Regions from separate parts of the Lentzea sp. genome, predicted to be linked through region 1. Evidence: riboswitches for the same ligand, from Rfam matches in the RefSeq annotation. Region 1 holds a riboswitch; each other region holds the start of a gene.
What was found. Region 1 has a riboswitch for cobalamin ahead of VF330_RS25175 (ribonucleoside-diphosphate reductase subunit alpha). Riboswitches for the same ligand answer to the same signal wherever they lie in the genome.
Positions count from the first base shown of each region.

Region 2: another riboswitch for cobalamin. It lies ahead of VF330_RS10800 (ribonucleoside-diphosphate reductase subunit alpha); the one in region 1 lies ahead of VF330_RS25175 (ribonucleoside-diphosphate reductase subunit alpha).
Region 3: another riboswitch for cobalamin. It lies ahead of metE (5-methyltetrahydropteroyltriglutamate--homocysteine S-methyltransferase); the one in region 1 lies ahead of VF330_RS25175 (ribonucleoside-diphosphate reductase subunit alpha).

Region 1 covers NZ_DASVFL010000229.1:901-8,504, reverse strand. The annotation lists gene VF330_RS25175 (ribonucleoside-diphosphate reductase subunit alpha) at 1-1,523, opposite strand, end outside; cobalamin riboswitch at 1,637-1,861, opposite strand; gene VF330_RS25170 (hypothetical protein) at 2,833-3,927, shown strand; gene VF330_RS25165 (hypothetical protein) at 4,154-4,357, shown strand; partial or broken gene VF330_RS25160 (PP2C family protein-serine/threonine phosphatase) at 4,474-5,346, shown strand; gene VF330_RS25155 (STAS domain-containing protein) at 5,573-5,935, shown strand; partial or broken gene VF330_RS42105 (DUF2188 domain-containing protein) at 5,936-6,103, shown strand; gene VF330_RS25150 (hypothetical protein) at 6,145-6,294, opposite strand; gene VF330_RS25145 (hypothetical protein) at 6,524-6,805, shown strand; gene VF330_RS42100 (RGCVC family protein) at 7,015-7,179, opposite strand; gene VF330_RS25140 (hypothetical protein) at 7,521-7,604, shown strand, end outside.
Region 2 covers NZ_DASVFL010000083.1:11,193-18,796, forward strand. The annotation lists gene VF330_RS10775 (hypothetical protein) at 16-426, opposite strand; gene VF330_RS10780 (DUF998 domain-containing protein) at 351-1,058, opposite strand; gene VF330_RS10785 (SDR family oxidoreductase) at 1,122-1,865, opposite strand; gene VF330_RS10790 (LysR family transcriptional regulator ArgP) at 1,884-2,741, opposite strand; gene VF330_RS10795 (LysE/ArgO family amino acid transporter) at 2,841-3,389, shown strand; cobalamin riboswitch at 3,433-3,641, shown strand; gene VF330_RS10800 (ribonucleoside-diphosphate reductase subunit alpha) at 3,750-6,125, shown strand; gene VF330_RS10805 (ribonucleotide-diphosphate reductase subunit beta) at 6,086-7,162, shown strand; gene idi (isopentenyl-diphosphate Delta-isomerase) at 7,148-7,604, opposite strand, start outside.
Region 3 covers NZ_DASVFL010000209.1:14,491-22,094, reverse strand. The annotation lists gene VF330_RS23165 (ABC transporter ATP-binding protein) at 1-624, shown strand, start outside; gene VF330_RS23160 (class I SAM-dependent methyltransferase) at 617-1,378, shown strand; gene VF330_RS23155 (methylenetetrahydrofolate reductase) at 1,542-2,417, opposite strand; gene metE (5-methyltetrahydropteroyltriglutamate--homocysteine S-methyltransferase) at 2,414-4,729, opposite strand; cobalamin riboswitch at 4,847-5,084, opposite strand; gene VF330_RS23145 (response regulator transcription factor) at 5,273-5,956, shown strand; gene VF330_RS23140 (HAMP domain-containing sensor histidine kinase) at 5,953-7,368, shown strand; gene VF330_RS23135 (MMPL family transporter) at 7,396-7,604, opposite strand, start outside.

The DNA of each region.
Region 1 (7,604 bases):
CCCACCGGGCGCCAGCGCGGGTTGGAGCGCGCCGCCTGCTCGGTCGGGTAGTAGTTGATGTCGATCACGCGGTCGAGGAACACGACGGCGGTGCGGACCGTGGAACGCAGCCGCTCCCAGTCGATCGTCCCCGCGGTGTCGTCGATGTGAGCGCCGAGGTTGACCGAGCCGAGGTTGCAGACCGCGGTCTCCTCGTCGCTGGTGACCTCCAGGATCTCCGTGCACAGGTTCGACAGGTGCACCACGTTGCCGGGCTCGGCGGTCTGGTTGCACGTGCGGTTCGCGGTGTCCTTGAACGTCATCCAACCGTTGCCGGTCTGGGCGAGCGTGCGGATCATCCGTCCATAAAGGTCACGGGCCTTGACCGTGCGCACCGCGCGGCCGGCCTCCTCGGCGCCGCGGTAGGCGCGGTCGAACTCGTCGCCCCACAGGTCGACCAGTTCGGGCACCTCGTCGGGGTCGAACAACGACCACTCGCCGTCGGCCTCGACGCGGCGCATGAACTCGTCCGGGATCCAGTTGGCCAGGTTGAGGTTGTGCGTGCGGCGGGCGTCCTCACCGGTGTTGTCGCGCAGCTCCAGGAACTCCTCGACGTCCGGGTGCCACGTCTCCAGGTACACGCACGCGGCGCCCTTGCGGCGCCCTCCCTGGTTGACCGCGGAGACCGACGCGTCGAGTGTGCGCAGCCACGGCACGATGCCGTTGGAGTGGCCGTTCGTGCCGCGGATCAACGCGCCGCGTGACCGGACCCGGGACCACTGCACGCCGATGCCGCCGGCGAACTTCGACAGCCGGGCGATCTGCTTGTACCGGTCGTAGATCGACTCCAGCTCGTCGCGCGGCGAGTCGAGCAGGTAGCACGAGGACATCTGCGTGTGCACCGTGCCGGAGTTGAACAGCGTCGGCGAGCTGGGCAGGTACGCCAGCGACGACATCAGCCGGTAGAAGTCGATTGCCTCGGACGCGGTGTGCGAGAGACCGCACGCCACGCGCAGCAGCCAGTACTGCGGCTGCTCGATCACCGACCGCCTGGACGGGTGGCGCAGCAGGTAGCGGTCGTAGACGGTGCGCAGGCCGAAGTACTCGAACCGGCGGTCGCCGTCGAGGTCGATCGCGTCGTCGAGCTTGCGGGCGTTGGCGGCCACGAACTTCGCGGTCGCGTCGCCGATCAGGCCCTCCGTGTGGCCGAGCGCGACGCTCTGGCTGAAGGACTGCACGCCCTGGCGGCGCACTTCCTTCTCGATGAACGCCGCCAGCAGGCCGGCCGCGAGCTTGGAGTACTCGGGCTCCTCGGCCACCAGCGCGGCCGCGGTCTGGATCGAGAGCTTGTCCAGTTCCTCGGTCGTCGCGCCGTCGTACAGGCCGCTGATCGTCTTGGTCGCGACCCGCAGCGGGTCGACGTCGTGCAGACCGACCGTGCAGCGCTCCACCGCGCGCACGATCTTGTTGAGGTCAACCGGTTCGAGTGAACCGTTGCGTTTCTTGACGCGCATAGTGGTGGTGACCGTGTCGACCGCCGTCACAGCTCTCTCCTCGCGAGCTCGGGGTGGCCACGAGAGCAGCGAGGAGTAGACGGGCGCGCGCGACCGCCACGTCCTCCCGCCCTCCCTCGGGGCCTCGGACACCCGCACGCGAACGCGCGTGCGGGGCGCTGGCAGGTCTTCGGACTCACGGGCACTGCCGAGCTGAGACCAACTCAGTCGGCTCCTACCGGCCGTCGCTTCCCAGACGAACCTCGTCCAGTGCTTCTGACGGCTTTCGTTCCCGTTCACCGCTGCGGGGCAGTCCCGGACTCACACCGGGTTCCCTCTTGCGACGACCGATCTGGATGATCGGCCGAACCAGCTCTGCGGCACAATACATGGGCGCGGTCGAGTGATCGACACCTACATCTAGTGGGCGTGTCGCCGGGTTGGACCGGTACCCAAACGATCACGGCGCTCGGCGCGCACGGTCTGACGTGGCGACCACAACCCGTTGAGCCGCAGCGTTCCGGCCGCGACGGGATGGGCGGTGTCGAGCCCGTCGCGGTGGTGGACCGGTGTCGGGTCGGGGTTTGCGACGGCCTCCCGGCTGACGTGGTCGCGGATCACGTACGACCACGACACCGACCTCATCGGCACTGTGCACGGTGGCGTGCTGATGAAGCCGGCCGACTCCCTGACGGGCGTCGTGACCGCGTGGCACTTCAAAGGCCGGCAACACCTGCCGTGGCGTGCCGTGTGCCGCGGAAGTCCGCGATCCTCGTCTGCTGTGGACTCGGGCCGGGGCGCCGGTCGACCATCAAGAGCAGCTCCGCGAGCGAACACTTCGCCGTCGTCATGTCGATCACGACGAGGACACAGCCGGACCAGGATTTCCCCTGAGGCAGCGAGATTCGGCCCTGTTCGTCACCTCGGCTGCCGCCGGAGTGCCTCACCGGGCCGCCATCACGGGCCGAGCTCCGGGACGGAGGCCGGCCTCCCGAAGCGTCTGGCAACGGTGTTGCGGCCACGGCGCGGGTACGCCGGACCACCGCAACTTCAACAGCGTTCGTCGCAGACGCACCCAAAAGCCGCGGGACGTGAGACAGTTGAGGTTCACGTTGCCTCGGGTTCACGCCGACAGGCGCCGCTTCGCCTGAGAGCGCACGCCGCCTGGTTCCAGTGGCGGTTCGACGCTCGCGGAAGGTTCACCCCACTCCACGCCCTTCACCGGGCTCAGCACCACCCCCACAAGGGAGACCCCATCACCGCTCCGGCATTCACACCCGCCACAGCCGCTCCGCGCACCCTCACCGACATCTACGGCCCCGACGTCGCCGTCTGCGCCCGCCCCGCCCAGGAGCCGGCGGTGCCGTCGAGCCGGCACCGGAACATCCGCGACGTCCTGTCCGCCCGTCCCCTCGCCGTCGCCGCCGGCACTCCCGTCATCAGCAGTGCCGGTGGCACCGAACCCAACCTGATCGCCATCCTCCGCGATGGTGGTCTGCCCGTGGGCACCGATGCACGGGAGTTCCGCACAGAAGCCGAGTTCGCCACTCGCGTCAGCGAAGCCCTCAGCGACGGCCTGCGCCTGTCCATGGAATACCCGCAGCCCCCCGACGTGAGCCCCGACGAACGTTCGGTGAAGAGCGCCGAACTCGTCGGTTATCTCAACAACAAGGCCAGCATCAGCACCTTCGTGGACCCGCGGTTCCAAGCCCGCCGCCAGATCTTGACGGTCGGCGAACTCGCCGAGGCCGCCCCCACCGAGAAGTCCTGGGTCCTCAAAGCCGCCACCAATGCCGCCCACGGCGCCAGTCTCGACGTCTACCTGCACCGCGCGGGAGACGTCGTGACTTTGCCGGCGTTCACCGATGTCCTCCACGAGGTCGTCGTCGAGGAGTACCTGAACATCGACCGCAACTGGGGCGTCCAGCTCTACGTCGCTGCCGACGGGCATGCCCGCCTGCTCGCCGTCACCGACCAGCGCGTCGACGCCCACGGCGTCTACACCGGCGGCCGCTTCGGGCTCATCGTCCCCCTCCCTGCCGAACTGCTCACCGAATGCCTGGCGGTCGTCCAGCGCGCCGCCGACGTCGGCTACCGCGGCATGTGCAGCCTCGACTGCGCCCAGACCTACGACGGCAAGCTCGTCCTGCTCGACCTCAACTTCCGCATCACCGGCGGCTCCATCCCGCTGCTGGCGCTGCGCACCGTCCGCCCCGACGCCCTCGACCGGCCCGCGGAGTCCACGAAGCTCACCACGACAGCACCGATCGCGGCGCTGCTGGCCGCGCTGCGGCCCGCCCTGCAACGAGGTGGACTGCTGGTCACCGGCGGCCACGACACCCGCCGCACCGACAACCCGGTCAGGCAGACCACGCTCCACCTGATCGTCTTCGGCGACGATCCCGGTGACGTCACCACCCGCCGCTCCACGCTCGAGGCCACGTACAACCACTGAGCCCGGTGAGCCGCCCCGGACCCGGCGGCACCACCTCACCGACACCGGGCCGCCGACCGCCGGACGGACATCCGGCGCATCCGCTTCGCCTGCGGGATGCGGACGAACGCGGTCGGCGCGGTGCAGTCGGCCGACGCGGCTCTCGCCCCGTTACCGGACGCCGAGCGGCAGCGGCACCGGGCAGCACCGAACAGCCGCCCTCACACCCGAGTGACAGGATGCGCAGATGAACACGCGGTGCAGGAACGACGTGAACGTGACGGGCCGCGACAACGCTCCGCTGGTGCTGCTCACCCACGGGTTCGGCGGTGACCGGAACCTGTGGGAGCTGGACGTGCCGGACCTGTCGCAGCGGTGCCGGCCCGAGGTCGTCACCGCGTTCTGCCGCACGGACCCGGCGATCGCGCTGGTGTTCGCGGGCGCACGGTGACCCGATCCGCGGGAAGCGGCGAGGAGTCCGGGAGGCAGACTGCCTTCTCGGCGCTGCTCAAGGACAGCGCCGAGAAACTGTACGAGCACGCACCGTGCGGTTACCTGTCCACGCTGATGGACGGCACGATCGCCAAGATCAACGGCACGCTCCTGAGATGGCTGGGACACGAACACGCGGACCTGCTCGGGTGGCGGCGGTTCACCGACCTGCTCCCCGCCGGCGACCGGATGCACCACGAGGCGTGCTTCGCGCCGATGCTGCGCCTGCGCGGCGAGACCGACGGCATCGCGCTCGAACTGGTGCGCGCGGACGGCACGCGAATGGCCGTGCTGGTCGGCTCGACCGTCAGGACGAGCGCGGACGGCACGGCTCAGTTGATCCGCAGCACCGTCTTCGACGCCGGTGACCGGCGCGCCTACGAGCACGAGCTGCTGCGCGCACGCCAGGAGGCGGAGCGGGAACGCGACCGGGTGCAGCTGCTGGCCTCCACCTTGCAACGCACGCTGTTGCCGCCCTCGTTGCCGGACGTGCCCGGTATCGACATCGCGGCCTACCACCACCCCGCCTCGGCGGACGAGGTCGGCGGCGACTTCTACGACCTCTTCTCCCTCACCGGCGACACGTGGGCGTTCTTCCTCGGTGATGTGTCCGGAAAGGGCGCGGAAGTCGCCGTGGTCACGTCGCTGACCCGCTACACGCTGCGCGCCGCCGCCGTGCAGGAGCCCGGTCCCGCCTCCGTGCTGGAACGCCTCGGCACGGCGCTGCTCAAGGATCAGCACGGCGCGGCGCCGCCGTTCTGCACCGCCATCCACGGCTTGCTCGAACCGGCGGAGGACGGCGCCAAGGTCACCCTCGCGAGTGGCGGGCACCCACCGGCACTGGTGATCCGCCACCGCGGTACTGCCGAGCTCCTCGACACCAGGGGCGGTCAGCTGATCGGCGCGCTACCGGACGCCCGCTTCGTCGAGGTCGCGCTACACCTGCGGCCCGGTGACACACTCCTGCTCCACTCCGACGGACTCACCGAGGCCCGCACGGCCGCGTCCGCTACGACGAGGAGGAGCTGCTCGACTGGGCTGACACCCTCGACGTCGGCAGCGCGACCGAGACCGTGGCCGCGGTGTCCCTGTTGCTCGACAGCTTCGGCGACGGTGTCGACGACGACACCGCGCTCCTTGCACTCAGCGTGCGCCTGCCTGGAGAGAAGAGACCATGACCTCGTTCACCGTCGTCACGCTCGACCTGGAAGCGGGTCCGGTGCTCGAGTTCGCCGGAGAGCTCGACTCCGCCTCGGCTCCGAGCGCACTCCGGGCCGTCGAGGCGCTCTCGCCGCGGCCGGGCCAGCAGGTCGTGCTCGACCTGACCGGACTGCTGTTCTGCGACTCCAGCGGCATCTCCGTGCTGATCGCCGCCCGCAACATCGCGCGCTCGGCGGAGGCCGGCCTGGTGCTCGCCGGTGTGCCCCGGCACCTCGCCCGCACCCTCGTGCTCATCGGGCTGGACACCTTCTTCACCACCTACGCCACCGCCGCACAGGCCCAGGCCGCGTGGCCGGAGTCGCCGACCGGAGGATGAGTGGTGTGCCGGGCACGGGCGCGGGTGCTCGACCGGACGACCCGACAGGAGGGCAACGACCAGGCCTCCAGTACGCACCTCACCAGGGAGGAGGCGTCCGCCGACGGCCGTGGGACGGCGATCGCGCACGCGGTGGACCACATCACCCGGAACCGCGGCGGCACGATCAGCGAGCACGACGTCTACCCGCGCGGCCGCGACCCGCCACGTCAACGTTTTGCCGGCATCTCCTCGGACAGGTGGCGGCCGAACTCGCCGCAGACGGTAACCGGTTCTTCGGTGACCTCGCGGTGGCCGATCCCGAGCCGCGCCATCTCACTGCGCACGTCCTGGGCCGGACCGTGGACCTCTTCGAGCACGAGGGGATCACGGTGCCATGTTCGGCGCGCGCCTCGAGCGTCGGTTCCAGCATGGTGTCGACGGACCAGCTCGACACGTACGTCGTGTCCGGGCAGGCGGGGTTCTTCAACCCGGTGGATACCCACAGCGACCGCGCTCCCGGCGCGGCCAGGCCGCGGCGGCGTCACGTGGCCAGGTACGCCACTTGGACCTCGTGGACGAGGCAAGCAGAACGAGGCGCCCGAGTGGATGCCGGCCAAGTCGAGCCCGTGGAGGCGAGCCGCCTCCGAACCGGTGCGACAGGCGTCGACCACCTCCCGGTACCGGTCGAGGGAGAAGACGAGCGAGACGTTCACGCCGTCCGTGCAGTCGCACGCCGGCCACAAGACCTTGCTGACCTCGCGCACGCTGTCGGTGGTGATGCCGACGACACCGCGATCAGCGTCCGAAGCCTGCTCCGGACAGCAGCTCGCGGGACAGGTCGACACTCCTGCGGCGGCGCGCTCGGTGAGCAGGTGGCCGTGGCCATGATGCCTCCGTGGTCGGAATTCCTCGTGGCGGTCGAGCGAGCACCGGGGTTCCAGGCGCACCAGGGGTCGTGACTGGATGACATTCGGCGCCTGGCGGGCGCCACCGGGAGTCGAGATCGGTTCGGCGTGGGCGGAAGACCTGCAGTTCGATGCCGAAGTACTTCGTCGTCTCCCCTGCACGGTGGATGCCGTTTGGCCGCAAGCGGGCGGTCATGGGCAGATGCAGCCGCGCGGTAGCGCGGACACCGCGGTGGCGGTGCAGTACCGCACGCTGAGCGCGTCATGCCCGGCCCGGGGGTGGGGGCAGACGGCGCAACCGCCGGTCGTGTCGGGCTGGTCGTCGACGTCGATGATCAGAGGTAGGGACGTGGGCATGCAAGACTCCGATGAGCGTGGGAGAAGAGGTGAATGCCGGGCTACGTGATGCGCCCGAGGCGGCACCAGCTCGACCGCTGCTGCGCGACATGCCTTCGGTGACTCCACCCTACCCGGCTTCGCCCGCCGTCTGCCCGGCGCGACGCCGCCGCGGCCGCTCGACAGCGCACCGACCTTCCCTCTCACGCCAGTCCGTCACCCCGATGCGACCGGCGAGGACCCGTCATCGGCGTAGAGTGGAAGTCCGAGGGGACATCACGCATCGGCGACCGAACCCGGTGCCCCCTCCGGAGGGTCAGCAACCCCGCCCGGCTGGTCCGGACGGAGGCGGGAGCACCAGGATGATCTCAGACCCGATCAGCACCGGCATCGACCTGACGACGCCACGCGGCCTGCGGATGACGCGGAGGCCGGACGCGATGTCC
Region 2 (7,604 bases), on a different contig from region 1:
GGGTCGTGGGGGACCTCAGTAGCCGTCGCCTCCCCAGAACTGCTCCTCCAGCGTGTCCGCCGTGCCGGCGAGCAGCTGGAGCGGGTCGGTGAACTCGTGGATGTCCAGGTCGGCCAACGGCAGCGAGTGCCGCACGACCACGTGCTCCCCCATGATCGCGAGACCGCACGCGACCGTGGAGTTGCCGACCTCCTCCAGCACCGCGCGGAGGTCCACCTGCGAGGCCAGCCCGCACGGGGAGGCGATCTGCACCCACTCGTGCATCTTGTCGAGCACTTCCCTGACGACGATCACGACCTGCGTGCGTTCGTCGTCGCCCTCGTCCACGTCCCCGAAGGTGAAGAGGATCCTCAGCTCTTCGCCGTCGTCGTGGATGACGTCGTACTCGGCGCGGACGTAATCCGCGAGGTCTCCCCAACTCGCCATGGCGCAACCCTACTGGCCGCGATGGCCCACAGCCCGACGACCAGCACGGCGCCGACCTCGGCCACGAGCAAGATCCTCTCGGTGTAGCCCAACGGGAACACGCGCCACCACCGAACGCCGGACGTCATGCCCACCGCAATGGCGTACAGGATCGGCATGAACGCGACAACGCTCAACAAACCGGACGCCATCGTCCACCTGGCGTGTCGCCCCCACACGGCGTGCCGTAGCCACGGCCGCGCGAGCGCGATGACCGCGATCGGCAGGCTCACGAACGCGAGCATGCTCCCGAACCGGTGGATGCTGCCGCTCATCTCGTTGGTGCCCATCGCCCAGTTCGTCTTCGGGAACGCCACCACGAGCAGCAGGCCCACCGACCACAGCACGAGCGCCACCGACCCCGGCGACCGCCACCGGGCCAGCCCGCGGTGGACGAGCGCCGTCAGGATCGCGAGCGAGCCGAACGCGAGGAGCAGCACGGCCACGTCGAAGACCAGCCGGTGCTCGCCCAGCGCGTACTCGCTGATCGTGCGGCGCAGCGGCCCGACGTTCAGGTCGAGCAGCCCGACCATGGCCACCGTGGCGACGACGGCGAGTGAACCGCCGGCGGCGGCGAGTCGAGGAATCAGCACATAACGGTCAACGCTCGCGTGCGGGCGAGGGGTTCCGGCATTCAGGGAACCGACAGGAACCGCTCAGCCCAGGACGCTCCCGCAGGTGATGTTGACCTGCGCGCCCGTGATCGTGCGGCCCCAGTCCGACGCCGCGAACAGCGCCGCCCTGCCGACGTCCTCCAGCGTCGCCACCCTGTTCAGCGGTGACCGGCGGAGCATGTCCGGCTCGACCACGCCGCGGAAGTCCTCCGGGACGGACTCGGGCACGCCCGCCGTCTGCAACGTGACGACGCGGACGCCGTGCGGCCCGAGCTCCACGGCGAGCTGGCGGCGCATCGACTCGACCGCGTCGAACGCGGCGAGCAGCCCGCCGAGCTGCCACTCCCGGTGCGCGGAGGGGTCGCCGGTGCCGCCGAAGAACAGGATGACGCCGGACTTCTGCCTGGTCATGTGGCGTGCGGCCGCCCTGGCGGTGAGGAACTTCGACCGGACGGCCGAGACGACGGGGCTGAGGTAGTCCTCGACGCTCATCTCGACCATCGGCGTGCCCTGGACGTCGTTGTCGGTCGTGACGTTGACGGAGATGTCCAGGCGCTCGAACGTGGCGGCGTGCTCGTCCACGGCCCGCTCGTCGAGGGCGTCGACCACGGCGTACCGCGCACCGAGCTGCTCGGCTCTGGCCTTGAGCGTCGCCTCGGTCCGCCCCGCGAGGTGCACCTCGGCCCCCGCCGCCGCGAACGCCGCGGCGATGGCGCCGCCGATGCTGCCCGCGCCGCCGTAGATGACCGCGGTCTTCCCGTCGAGGTTCATCGCTTCACCGGTCATGGCCCGAGACGATAACTCCTATTCGAGCGCTACGGCCGCTTCTTCCTCGACCGCGCGGGCCACTGCGTTGAGCGCCGGCGAGTCGAGCTTCCACTGCTGCCAGTACAGCGGCACGGACACCGTCCGGCCCGGCGCGAGGTCGACCAGGCCGTCCTGCAGCTGCTGCGGTGGCACCATCCCCCAGCCCAGGCCCGCGACGATCGCCCGCACGTACACCTCGGACGACGGCACGTAGTGGCGGTGGTCGGACGCGCCGCGGCCGCGGGTCAGCGTGCGCACGAACCGGTCCTGCAGGTCGTCGTTGCGGTCGAACACGACCACCGGCGCCCGCGGCAGCCACGACTTGAGCGGCCCGTCCTCGTAACGGTCCACAAAGGACCGCGTGGCCATCGCCGCGTACCGGATGTGGCCGAGCCGGCGGACCTCGCAGCCCGCAACGGGTTCCCGCGACGACGTCACCGCCGCCATCACCAGGCCCTGGCGCAGCAACGCCGTCGTGTGGTCCTGGTCCTCGCGGTGGAGGTCGAACGAGATCCTCGGCTCCGGCGGGACCCGTTGCAGCGCGGGCAGGAACCACGTGGCGAGCGAGTCGGCGTTCACCGCGATCGGCACGCGCACGACGGCGTCCTCGCCGAGCGCCGCGTCGAGGTCCTGGTCGAGGGCGAGCAGCTGCCGGCCGTAGCGGACCAGCACCTCGCCGGACGGGGTGAGCCGGACCGGCCGGGCGCGCACGAGCAGCACCCGGCCGGTGCGCTGCTCCAGAGCCTTGATCCGTTGCGAGACAGCGGAAGGCGTGACGTGCAGCGCGGTGGCTGCCGCGTCGAACGTGCCCGCGTCGACGACCGCGAGCAGCGTGCGCACCAGGTCGAGATCCATCACGAGCGCTAATGCTACGTAAGAATCTTTAGCTGGTCTCATCAAGAACGCGTGAATACCGTCGGAGGGGTGACTGACCTGTTCCTCGGCTTCGGCACCATGATGACCCTCATCGTCGCGATCGGCGCGCAGAACGCTTTCGTGCTGCGCCAAGGACTCCGGCGCCAGGCCGTGGCGAAGGTGGTCGCCGTGTGCGCCGTCTCGGACGCGATCCTCGTCGCGGTGGGCGTCGCCGGGTTCGGGGCGATCGTCCGCAGGTGGCCGTCCGTGATCACCGCCGCCGCGGTCGTGGGCGGGATCTTCCTGCTGGGCTACGGTTTCCTCGCCGCGCGGCGGGCGTTGCGGCCGTCCGCGCTGACCGCCTCCGGCGAGGCGTCGGGCCGCCCCGTGCTCACCGCGCTCGCGCTGACGTGGCTCAACCCGCACGTCTACCTCGACACGCTGCTGCTCCTCGGCTCGATCGCGGCCGGCCGGTGGCTCTTCGGGATCGGCGCGGTCACCGCGAGCGTCACCTGGTTCGTCGCGCTCGGGTTCGGCGCGCGCCTGCTCAGCCCGCTGTTCGCGAGGCCCCGCGCGTGGCGGGTGCTGGACGGCGTGATCGCCGCCGTGATGACCGTCCTCGGAGTGGTGCTGATCGCCGGAGCGTGACGCGCGCATGTTGGGTGGTGATCAAGCAGCCACCACCACATGTAGTATCTGCCGCGCTGGTGGTTCACCGGCCCGGAGCACCGGGCGAGTGAGGCAAGAGGGAACCCGGTGGAAGTCCGGGACTGCCCCGCAGCGGTGAGTGGGAACGAAAGCCGTCAACGAAGCACTGGGGTCCGCCCTGGGAAGCGACGGCCGGTAGGAGCGTGCCCGGCGCCCACGAGTCCGAAGACCTGCCACCGGTGTGCGCGCAAGCCTGCGCGCACCACACGGTGCCCCGAGGGAGGGCGGCTGTGTGCACCGGTGGCGCGCGTCCGCTGGTGCGCGCACGCGTTTCCTCGGGCTTGCTCGCGAGGAGAGAGCGTGCCCGACCGCCCACCAGCGCTGGATCGACTGTCCGAGGTCGTCCACGAAGCGTGTGCCGACCTGCCCAACGCCTCGGCGGAGGCAGTCCTGGCCGAGACCAAGCGCAACCTCTACGACGGCATCACCGACGCCGAACTGGCGCTGGCGCCGATCATGGCCGCCCGCACGATGGTCGAACAGGACCCGGACTACTCCTCCGTCAGCGCCCGGCTGCTGCTGGACAAGCTGCGCGCCGAGGCCTGCGGCGTCCCGCTGACGCACGCCGAGATGACCGAACGCTACCCGTCGTACTTCGCCTCGTTCGTCCACCACGGCATCGGCCTGGACCAGCTCGACCCGCGGCTCGCCGGCTTCGACCTGGCCCGCCTGGGCGCCGCCCTGGACGCGTCACGCGACCTGAACTTCCAGTTCCTGGGCATGCAGACCCTGTACGACCGCTACTTCCTGCACCACGACGGCCGCCGCTACGAGCTGCCGCAGGCGTTCTTCATGCGCGTCGCGATGGGCCTCGCGCTGCAGGAGGACGACCGCGACGCCCGCGCGATCGAGTTCTACGAGCTGCTGTCGTCGTTCGACTTCATGTGCTCGACGCCGACGCTGTTCAACTCGGGCACCACACGGCCGCAGCTGTCGTCGTGCTTCCTGACCACCGTGGACGACGACCTCGCGGGCATCTTCCACGGCATCAGCAACAACGCGCTGCTGTCGAAGTTCGCCGGCGGGCTGGGCAACGACTGGACCCCGGTGCGCGGGATCGGCGCGCACATCAAGGGGACCAACGGCAAGTCGCAGGGCGTGGTGCCGTTCCTGAAGATCGCGAACGACACGGCCGTGGCCGTGAACCAGGGAGGGAAACGCAAGGGCGCGGTCTGCGCCTACCTGGAGACCTGGCACATCGACGTCGAGGAGTTCCTCGACCTGCGCAAGAACACCGGCGACGAGCGCCGCCGCACCCACGACATGAACACCGCGAACTGGGTGCCGGACGAGTTCCTGCGCCGGGTCCGCGCCGGCGGGCGGTGGACGCTCTTCTCCCCCGACGAGGTGCCGGACCTGCACGACGCGTTCGGTGACGAGTTCGCCGAGAAGTACCGCGCCTACGAGGAGAGAGCGGACAACGGCGAGATCAAGGTCTTCCGGCGTCTGCCCGCCGTCGACCTGTGGCGGCGCATGCTGACGATGCTGTTCGAGACCGGGCACCCGTGGATCACGTTCAAGGACCCGTGCAACCTGCGGTCGCCGCAGCAGCACAGCGGTGTCGTGCACTCCAGCAACCTGTGCACCGAGATCACGCTCAACACCACGGTCGACGAGGTCGCCGTCTGCAACCTGGGCAGCGTCAACCTCGCCCGGCACGTCACCGCGGACGGCATCGACCACGCGCGGCTCGCGAAGACCGTGCGGACGGCCGTGCGGATGCTCGACAACGTCATCGACGTGAACTACTACACGATCCCGGAGGCCAGGAACTCCAACCTGCGGCACCGGCCCATCGGCCTGGGGCTGATGGGTTTCCAGGACGCGCTGTTCACGCTCGGCACGCCGATGGCGTCGCAGGAGGCCGTGGAGTTCGCCGACCGCAGCATGGAGGAGATCAGCTACCACGCGATCACCGCCAGCGCCGACCTCGCCCGCGAACGCGGCGCGTACGCGTCGTTCGACGGGTCGTTGTGGAGCCGAGGGGTTCTGCCGATCGACTCCGTCGAGATCCTCGCGCGCAACCGCGGCGCCGGCGAGCTCGAAGTGAACCGCGAGTCCACCTTGGACTGGGACGCCGTGCGCGAGAAGGTCGAGCGCGGCATGCGCAACTCCAACGTCATGGCCATCGCGCCGACCGCGACGATCGCGAACATCACCGGCGTGAACCAGTCGATCGAGCCGCTGTACCGCAACCTGTACGTGAAGTCGAACATGTCCGGCGACTTCACCGTCACCAACCCCGACCTGGTGCGGGCGCTCAAGCAGCGGGGGCTCTGGGACGAGCGGATGATCTCGGACCTCAAGCTGCACGACGGCAGCCTCGGCGCGATCGACCGGGTGCCGCCGCACCTGAAGGCGTTGTACGCCACGGCGTTCGAGGTCGACAGCGCGTGGCTGGTCGAGGCGGGCAGCCGCCGGCAGAAGTGGATCGACCAAGCGCAGTCGCTCAACCTGTACCTGGCCGAGCCGAGCGGCCGCAAGCTCGACGAGCTGTACCAGCTGGCGTGGGTGCGCGGGCTGAAGACGACGTACTACCTGCGCACGCAGAGCGCGACCCACGTGGAGAAGTCCACGTTGCGGGGCACCGACGGCAAGCTCAACGCCGTCTCGCCCGTCACCGTCACCGATCCCAGCTGCTCGATCACCGACCCGGACTGCGAGGCCTGCCAGTGACCACGAACATCGAAGCCGGTGCCGGACGGGTCTCCGTCGACGACAAGGCGATGATCAACTGCCGGGCCGACGTCAACCAGCTGCTGCCGCTCAAGTACCACTGGGCGTGGGACAAGTACCTCAACGGCTGCAACAACCACTGGATGCCGACCGAGGTCTCGATGCAGGCCGACATCGGCCTGTGGAAGTCCGCCGACGGGCTGACCGACGAGGAACGCCGCATGATCAAGCGGAACCTCGGCTTCTTCGCGACCAGCGAGTCGTTGGTGGCCAACAACATCGTGCTCGCGGTCTACCGGCACCTCACCAACCCCGAGTGCCGCCAGTACCTTCTCCGCCAGGCCTTCGAGGAGGCCGTGCACACCCACACGTTCCAGTACATCTGCACCTCGCTCGGGCTGGACGAGGGCGAGCTGTTCAACATGTACCGGGAGATCCCGTCCATCACGGACAAGGCCGCGTGGGCGTTGCAGTTCACGCAGCACCTGGAGGACCCGGAGTTCAGGACGGGCACGCCGGACCGCGACCAGGCGTTCCTCAAGGACCTCGTCGCGTTCTACGTGGTGTTCGAGGGGATGTGGTTCTACACCGGCTTCGCGCAGATCCTGTCGCTCGGCCGGCGCAACAAGATGGTCGGCATCGCCGAGCAGTACCAGTACATCCTGCGCGACGAGTCGATCCACCTGAACTTCGGCATCGACGCGATCAACCAGATCAAGATCGAGAACCCGCACCTGTGGACCGGCTCGTTCCAGCAGGAGGTGCGGACCATGCTCGCCGAGGGCTGCGAGCTGGAGATCGCCTACGGCCGCGACACGATGCCGAACGGCATCCTGGGGATCAACGCCGAGCTGTGCGAGCAGTACATGCGGTTCATCACGAACCGCCGCTGCGCACAGCTCGGCCTGGAGCCGGTGTGGGGGCAGGCGGAGAACCCGTTCCCGTGGATGTCGGAGATGATGGACCTGAAGAAGGAGAAGAACTTCTTCGAGACCCGCGTCATCGAGTACCAGAACGGTGGCTCACTGGAGTGGTGACGACACCACTGCCTTGGGCAGCCCGGCCCGGTCCGCGACGGGCCAGTCCAGCGGATCGGGTCCGAGCTTGACGAGCTCGGCGACCTGGAGCCTCGACCACGGCGAGATCTCGCGCGTGCCGTCGAGGACGTCGGCGGCGAACTTGCTCCACGCCACCCGTTCGGTGGAATCGACCTCGTCCGGGTTGGGCGCGGGGTCGTCGTCGGTGAGGACCCGGAACACCGGGCACATCTCGTTCTCGACGATCCCGTCCATCTCGGCGCGGTAGCGGAAGGACGGCAGCAGCAGCTCCGGTGCGGAGACCGCCATGCCGAGCTCGTCGCGCAGCCGGCGCACCACGGCCCGGGCGATGTCCTCGCCCGGTGCCGGGTGGCCGCAGCAGGTGTTGGTCCACAGACCGGGGAACGTCTTCTTGTGCAACGCGCGCCGCGTCAGCACCGTG
Region 3 (7,604 bases), on a different contig from region 1:
GACCGGGTGCTCGGTGACGTGCGGCTTGACGGTCGCCCGCTACCGGTGCTCCGCCGCCGTTCCATCGAGGACAAACGCCGTGTGCAGTACGTGTGGCAGGAAGTCCGGGGTTCGTTCGAGGAAGGTCGTCCGGTGCTCGGCGAGGTGGCCCGCACCGCTGTCCGGTTGCGCGGCCTGAGCACTGCGGACGCCCGCGCCGAGGCCGTCGACCTCCTGGCCGAGCTGGGCGTGGACGAGCAGACGGCGAGCCGGCCGCCGGCGCGCATGTCGGGCGGTGAGCTGCAGCGCGCTGCCCTGGTTCGAGCGCTGCTCGCGCGTCCCGACGTGCTGGTGTGCGACGAGGTCACCACCGCGCTCGACGCGGATTCGGCCCGCAGTGTGCTTGACCTGCTCACCCGGCTTCGCCGGGATCACCGCACCGCCGTGGTGCTGATCAGCCACGACCTCCGGGCGGTGTGCGCCGAGGCGGACCACCTCGTCGTGCTCGAGTCCGGGTGCGTCGCCGACAGCGGTCCGCCGGGCGAGCTGCTCGTCTCTCCCGGTTCCCCCGTCACCGCGGCGCTCGTCGAGGCCGCCGAACTCGGCATGTCGGCACACGAACCAGAGGAGATCGGGCATGGCTGACCACAAAGCGGTCGCGACGGCGTGGGTCGAGCGGTGGGACCGCCAGCAGGAGCACTACATCGCCGGACGCGAGGAACGCTTCCAGGTGATCGGCGACGTCGTCGAACACGTGTGCGCGCAGGTCGACGCGGCGTTGGTCGTGGACCTCGGCTGCGGCCCGGGCTCGTTGTCGACGAGGCTGCACGCGAGGGTTCCCCACGCGACGATCGTCGGCGTCGACGTGCACCCGTTCCTCCTCGGCCTCGCCCGCCACACCCGGCCGGCGGAGGCGCCCGTCGACTACGTCCTGGCCGACCTCGCCGAGCCCGGCTGGACCGCGCACGTGGGCACCGCCCGCCAGTGGGACGCCGCGGTGTCGACCACCGCGTTGCACTGGCTCGAACCCGACCGTCTGCGCGGCGTCTACGCGGACCTGGCCGAGGTGATCCGTCCCGGTGGGGTGCTGGTCAACGGCGACCACCTGCACTTCGAGCAGCCGGTGCTGCGGGAGCTGGCCGAGTTCGTGCGCGACCGCCACGCTGAACGAGCGGGTGTGCTCGCGAACGAGGACTGGCGCGCCTGGTGGGACGAGGCCCGCTCCGATGCCGGGCTGCGCGAGTTGTTCACCGAGGAGGAGCTGACCACCAAGGCGGGCGGCTACGGCAACGACCTCAGCGTGCGCTGGCACGAGGAAGCACTGCTGCGGGCCGGGTTCAGCGACGTCGGGGTCGTCTGGCAGTACGGCGACGACCACGTGCTGGTCGCCGTGCGCTGAGCGGACGGGAACCGTTCCCGTTCGCTGCACGGGGGGCTTGCAGGTGACGGGGGTGGCCGCAAGAGGCCACCCCCGTCACCACGTCACGGTTCTGGCGCATCGCGTGGTGACCCGACCAGAGCGTCTCCGGACCGTCCACGAATGCGGCGTGGTTTCGGGGACATCAGGAAAGGATCGGAAGTTCTGCGACCACCTCGGAGGTGGCTCGGGCGAAGTTGAACGTGACGAAGTGCAGGCCTGGTACTCCTTCGGACAACAGCCGTCGCCCGAGCAGGATCGCCTGTTCGACGCCGAGCGACCGCACGGCCGCGGGATCGTCCGCGATGGCGGCGAACCGCTCCGCCAGGTGCGGCGGGAACGGTGCTCCGGACAACTGCTCCGACCGCGCGATGGTCCTCATGGTCGTGACCGGCATCAGCGACGGGATGATCGGTGTGGCACAGCCCGCGGCCGCCACCCGATCTCGAAGCCTCAGGTAGTCGTCCGCGTCGAAGAACATCTGCGTGATCGCGTAGTCCGCTCCCGCCCGGCACTTCGCCACGAAGTGCGCCGAGTCCTCCTCGACGCTCGCCGAGCGAGGATGCCGATGCGGGAACGCCGCCACCCCGACGCAGAAGTCGCCGTGCTCACGCAGCAGTGTCACCAGCTCGCTCGCGTACTCGACACCTTCCGGGTGGCGGACCCACTCGCCGGCGACATCACCGGGCGGATCTCCCCGCAACGCCAGCACGTTGACGATTCCCGCGTCGGCCAGCGCCCCGACGAACGCCCGCAGATCGCGCACCGAGTGGCCGACCGCGGTCAGGTGGACCACCGGCAGCATCGTGGTGTCGTCGGCGATCCGTGCCGCCACCGCGATCGTGTTGTCGCGGGTCGACCCGCCCGCGCCGTAGGTGACGGACACGAACCCCGGTCTCAGCGACTCCAGCGACAGCACCGGCCCGTCGGCGGCCGGGCGCTCCCGGACCGTGCTGAGGCGCGCGGAGCCCGCGGCGTGCGCGGTGAGCGCACGCCGCGGGGAAATCTGCCCACTCGTCACGCGCGGGCCCTCAGCTGCCGGGTGGCCGCGACCAGGTTGCTCAAGGTGGCCCGCACCTCCGGGTAACCGCGGGTCTTGAGGCCGCAGTCCGGGTTGACCCACAAGCGCTCCGCCGGGAAGGCCGCGGTCGCCACGCGCAGGTGGCCGGCGATCTCCTCGACGGACGGGACGCGTGGCGAGTGGATGTCCCACACGCCAGGGCCTGCCTCGTTCGGATACCCGGCTTGGGCGAGGCCGTCGACGATGGCCATGTTCGACCGCGCCGCTTCCAGGCTGATCACGTCGGCGTCCATGTCCACAATGGCCTGCAAGACGTCCCCGAACTCGGCGTAGCACATGTGCGTGTGGATCTGCGTGTCGTCGCGGACGCCCGCCGTCGAGAGCTGGAACGACGTGACCGCCCAGTCCAGGTACACGGCTCGGTCGGCGGTGCGCAGCGGCAGGGTCTCCCGCAGCGCCGGCTCGTCGACCTGGATCACGGAGATGCCCGCCGCCTCGAGGTCCGCCACCTCGTCGCGCAACGCGAGCGCGACCTGCCGTGCGGTGTCACCCTCCGGCTGGTCGTCGCGGACGAACGACCACGCCAGCATCGTCACCGGACCGGTCAGCATTCCCTTGACCGGACGCTCGGTCCGGCTCTGCGCGTACGTGGACCACTCCACGGTCATCGGCGCCAGGCGGGCCACGTCGCCGACGATCAGCGGCGGCCGCACGTAGCGCGTGCCGTAGGACTGCACCCAACCGTGTTGCGTGGCAAGGAATCCCGTGAGCTGCTCACCGAAGTACTGCACCATGTCGTTGCGTTCGGGCTCGCCGTGCACCAGCACGTCCAAACCGATCTTCTCCTGTTCGGCGATGACGGAACGGATCTCCGCGCGCATCGCCTCCAGGTAGGCGTCCTGGCCGAGGTCGCCCGCCCGCAGTGCCGCGCGGGCCTTGCGCAGTTCCTGCGTCTGCGGGAACGACCCGATCGTGGTCGTGGGCAGCTCGGGCAGGTTCAACCGCTCCCGCTGGGTCTTGCTCCGCACGCCGTACGTGCTCGCCCGGTGCAGGTCCGACTCGGTGACGGCGGCGACCCGTTCCCGCACTGCGGGCACCTTCACGACCGGGGAGGAGGCACGCGAGGCGAGCCGGGTCTTGTTGACGTGCACCACGGTGGCGATCGCGGACCGTCCCGCGGTCAGCCCGCGGCGCAACGTGACGATCTCGTCGAGCTTCTGCCGGGCGAACGCCAGCCAGCCGGCGATCTCGGAGTCGAGGCCGGCCTCCAGCGTCACGTCGAGCGGCACGTGCAACAGCGAGCAGGACGCGGCGACGTCCACGGTCCCGGCGAGCCCCAGCAGGGTGCCGAGGGTGCTCAGCGCGGCCGCGAGGTCGGCGGCCCAGATGTTGCGGCCGTTGACGACACCGGCGACCAGCCGCTTGTCCGGGATCCCGCCCACGGCCGCGAGCGCGTCGAGGTTCGCGGCGGCGTTGCCGGTGAAGTCGACCGCCAGACCTTCGACCGGCGCGGCGGCCAGCACCGGCAACGCGTCGCCGAGCCGGTCGAAGTACGACGCGACGAAGATCTTCGGCCGCACCTGCTCCGCGGCCAGCACCGCGTAGGTCTCGGCGACCCTGGCCAGCACGTCCGCCGGCTGGTCGGTCACGAGGACGGGCTCGTCGAGCTGGACCCACTCCGCACCGGCCTCGCGCAGCTGACGCAGCAGGTCCACGTACAGCGGCACGATCCGATCCAGCAGGTCGAGGGGCTGGAACCCATCCGTGCCCGTCGTGTCCTTGGCCAGCAACAGGAACGTGACCGGGCCGACGAGCACCGGACGGGTGGTGACGCCCTCGGCCTTCGCCTCGGCGAACTCGGTGAGGGGCTTGGTCGCGTCCAGGGTGAAGCGGGTGTCCGGCCCGAGTTCGGGCACGAGGTAGTGGTAGTTCGTGTCGAACCACTTCGTCATCTCCAGCGGCGCGGCGTCGGCCGTGCCGCGCGCCATCGCGAAGTAGCGGTCGAGCTGACCCGCGGGAGTCGTCGTGTCCGGCACAGCGGCGAGGTGGCGCTCGGGAACCGCACCGAGCATCCAGGCCGTGTCCAGCACGTGGTCGTAGAACGAGAAGTAGTTGCTCGGCACCTCGTCGACACCGGCCGCGCGCAGCTCCGCGAGACTCTGCTGCCGCAGCTCGCGAGCCGTGCCGAGCAGGGCATCGGCGTCGCCACGACCGGCCCAGTACGACTCGATCGCCTTCTTCAGCTGTCGTTGCGCACCCTGGCGCGGATAGCCGTACACGGTCGCGCGGCTGGTCGGAACGGTCTGGGTCACGGGGCTCTCCTTCGCGAGTCCACGTGGACCTGCGGAACGAGCGCGTGACAACCCACGACCGATGCCCGGCCGTGAACCGCCAACGACCCACCCGCGAGGTCTCGGCCTGCACCCACGGTCGTGGATGCACAGCGGGCAGGTCTTCGGACTCGTGGGCGGTCCGGCTCACGCCGGGTTCCTACTGGCCATCGCTTCCCAAACCCGGCTCGGGCTCAGTGCTCGCCTCTCGAAGAGGCTGATGGCGGTCGTTCCCACTCACCGCTGCGGGGCAGTCCCGGACTCTCACCGGGTTCCCTCTTGCCTCGGCCACCGCCATCGTGCTCACGGAGGCCGAACCAGCTGCACACCCACTGTAGCGGCACGGGGCCGCCTGATCACCAGGTGTCGTCCCGGCCTGGGAGAGCCGGAACCGACGCCACCCGCCCGTAGCGGTGTGCCGGACGGGCGCGCGGGTGAGGCCGGGTGGTGACGCTCTAACGTTGCCCTCAGGTTCATCCGGGACGATGTGCGGCAAAACCATCGACCGGAGGGGGACGGACCGGCGTGCGGATCATGATCGCGGACGACGAGGCGGCCATCCGCGAGTCCCTGGAACGGGTGTTGCAGGTCGAGGGGTACGACACCAGCACCGTCGCCAACGGGCTCGCCGTGCTCGACGGGATCGGTGACGACGCGCCGGATCTGCTGATCCTCGACGTGATGATGCCCCGCCTCGGCGGGGTGGAGACCTGCCGACGGTTGCGGGCGGCGGGCCGGGACCTGCCGGTGCTGATGCTGACCGCCCGCGACCAGGTGTCCGACCGGGTCGCGGGGCTGGACGCGGGCGCCGACGACTACCTGCCCAAGCCGTTCGCCACCGAGGAGCTGCTGGCCAGGGTCCGGGCCCTGCTGCGCCGCCGGGTGCCGGGTGACGACGAGTCGCCGGTCCTGGCGTTCGCCGACCTGCGGGTCGATCCCGACAGGTTCGAGGCGTGGCGGGGCGAGCGGCCGCTCCACCTGACGCGGACCGAGTTCTTCCTGCTGGAGGTCCTCGTGCGCAACGCGACCAGGGTGCTGACCCGGGGTGAGCTGTTCGAGGCGATCTGGGGCTTCGACATGAGCGTCACCTCCAACAACCTCCAGGTGTACGTGAGCTACCTGCGCCGCAAGATGGAGGCCGGGGGCGAGCCGCGGTTGATCCACACACGGCGCGGCCTCGGGTACACGGTGCGGGAGACCCCTCCGTGAGCAGGCGGTTGCCCCGGTGGTGGCGTCGGCAGTCCCTGCGGACCCGGCTGACGGTGATCGCGGCGACGGCCATCGCGGCCAGCGTGTTCCTGGCCTTCCAGGTGGCCAGCGAGCTGCTGGACGGGGAGCTGCGCACCACCGTGGAGGAGCAGCTGCGCGCCGACTCCCGCTTCCTGGCGGCGAACGCGGAGCGCGCCGGTCTGGCGCGGGTCGAGCTGCCGCCGTATCCCGGATCCGGCCGGCTGGTGCGGGTCGTCCTGCCCGACGGCTCGGTCCGGACGCCGGACGGCCAGCCCGCGCTGCCCCCGGTCAGCGAGCAAGCTGGGCGCGTGGCCCAGGGCGCGTCGGCCGACCTGATGGAGTCGCGCGACAGCGACGACGACGGCTACCTCGTCTACACGCTGCGGGCGGGCGGCGGTGCGGTCCAGGTGGCCCGCGCCGCCGACGACACGCCGATCAACGAGTTCGGGTTCGGCATGCTGCTGATCGGGCTGCTCTGCGTCGTCTGCGGCGCCTTCGTCGGGCGGGCCGTGGCACGGACCGGGCTGGCGCCGATCGACCGGCTGACCGCCGCCGCGGTCCGGGTCGCGCAGACCCGCGACCTCGACGCCGGCATCCCGGACGAGGGCGGCGGGGAGATCCGGCAGCTCATCCAGGCGATCAACGACATGCTCGCCGCGCTGCGGGACTCCCGGCTGGCCCAGCGGCTGCTCGCCGAGGACGCCGCCCACGAGCTCAAGACCCCGCTCACCAGCCTGCGCCTCAACATCGAGCTGCTGATCAAGCTCGACCGGCGCGGCACCCTGGACAGCGCACTGCCCTCGGCGAGCCGGACCCGGCTGCTCACCGACCTCGGTGCCCAGGTGGCCGAGCTGAGCACCCTCGCCGCCGAGCTGACCGACCTGGCGCGCGGTGACGTCACCGACGAGAACACCGAACTGCTCGACCTCGCCGACGTGGTGGTGGCCGCCGCGACCAGGGCGAGCTCCCGCGCACCCGACGTCGAGGTCGCGCTCGACGTGGACTCGGTGTGGGTGAGCGGGCGTCCCGCCGCGCTCCAGCGGGCCGTGCTCAACCTCGTCGACAACGCCGGCAAGTGGTCCCCCGCGGACCAGCCGATCCAGGTCCGGCTCCGCGCTCGGGGCGCGTCGGCGGTGCTGGAGGTCGACGACGCCGGGCCGGGCATCGACGCCGCCGACGTGCCGCGGGTGTTCGACCGCTTCTACCGCGCCGACAGCGCACGGGCGTTGCCGGGATCCGGTCTGGGGCTGTCGATCGTGCAGCGGGTCGTCGACGCCCACGGCGGCCGGGCCGGCGTCGCCCGTTCCTCCCGCGGTGGCGCGCTGCTGCGGGTCGAACTCCCGGCAGCTCCGGCCGCCGGGCCCGTGACGAAGATCCGGGCCGGGGACTGAGTCCTCGGCCCGGATCTTCGTCCGCAGTCACCGTTGCAGAGCGGGCTCCTCGTCGGCGACGAGCGGCTGTTGCACTGTCGGCAGCTCGTCCCCCGGCCGGGACAACCTGCTGGGCCACCACATCCGCCGGCCGATCAGCAGGGTGAGGGCGGGCACCAGGACCGACCGCACCAGCAGGGCGTCGAGCAGCACGCCGAAGGCGACCAGGAACCCGACCTCGATCAGCATCACCAGCG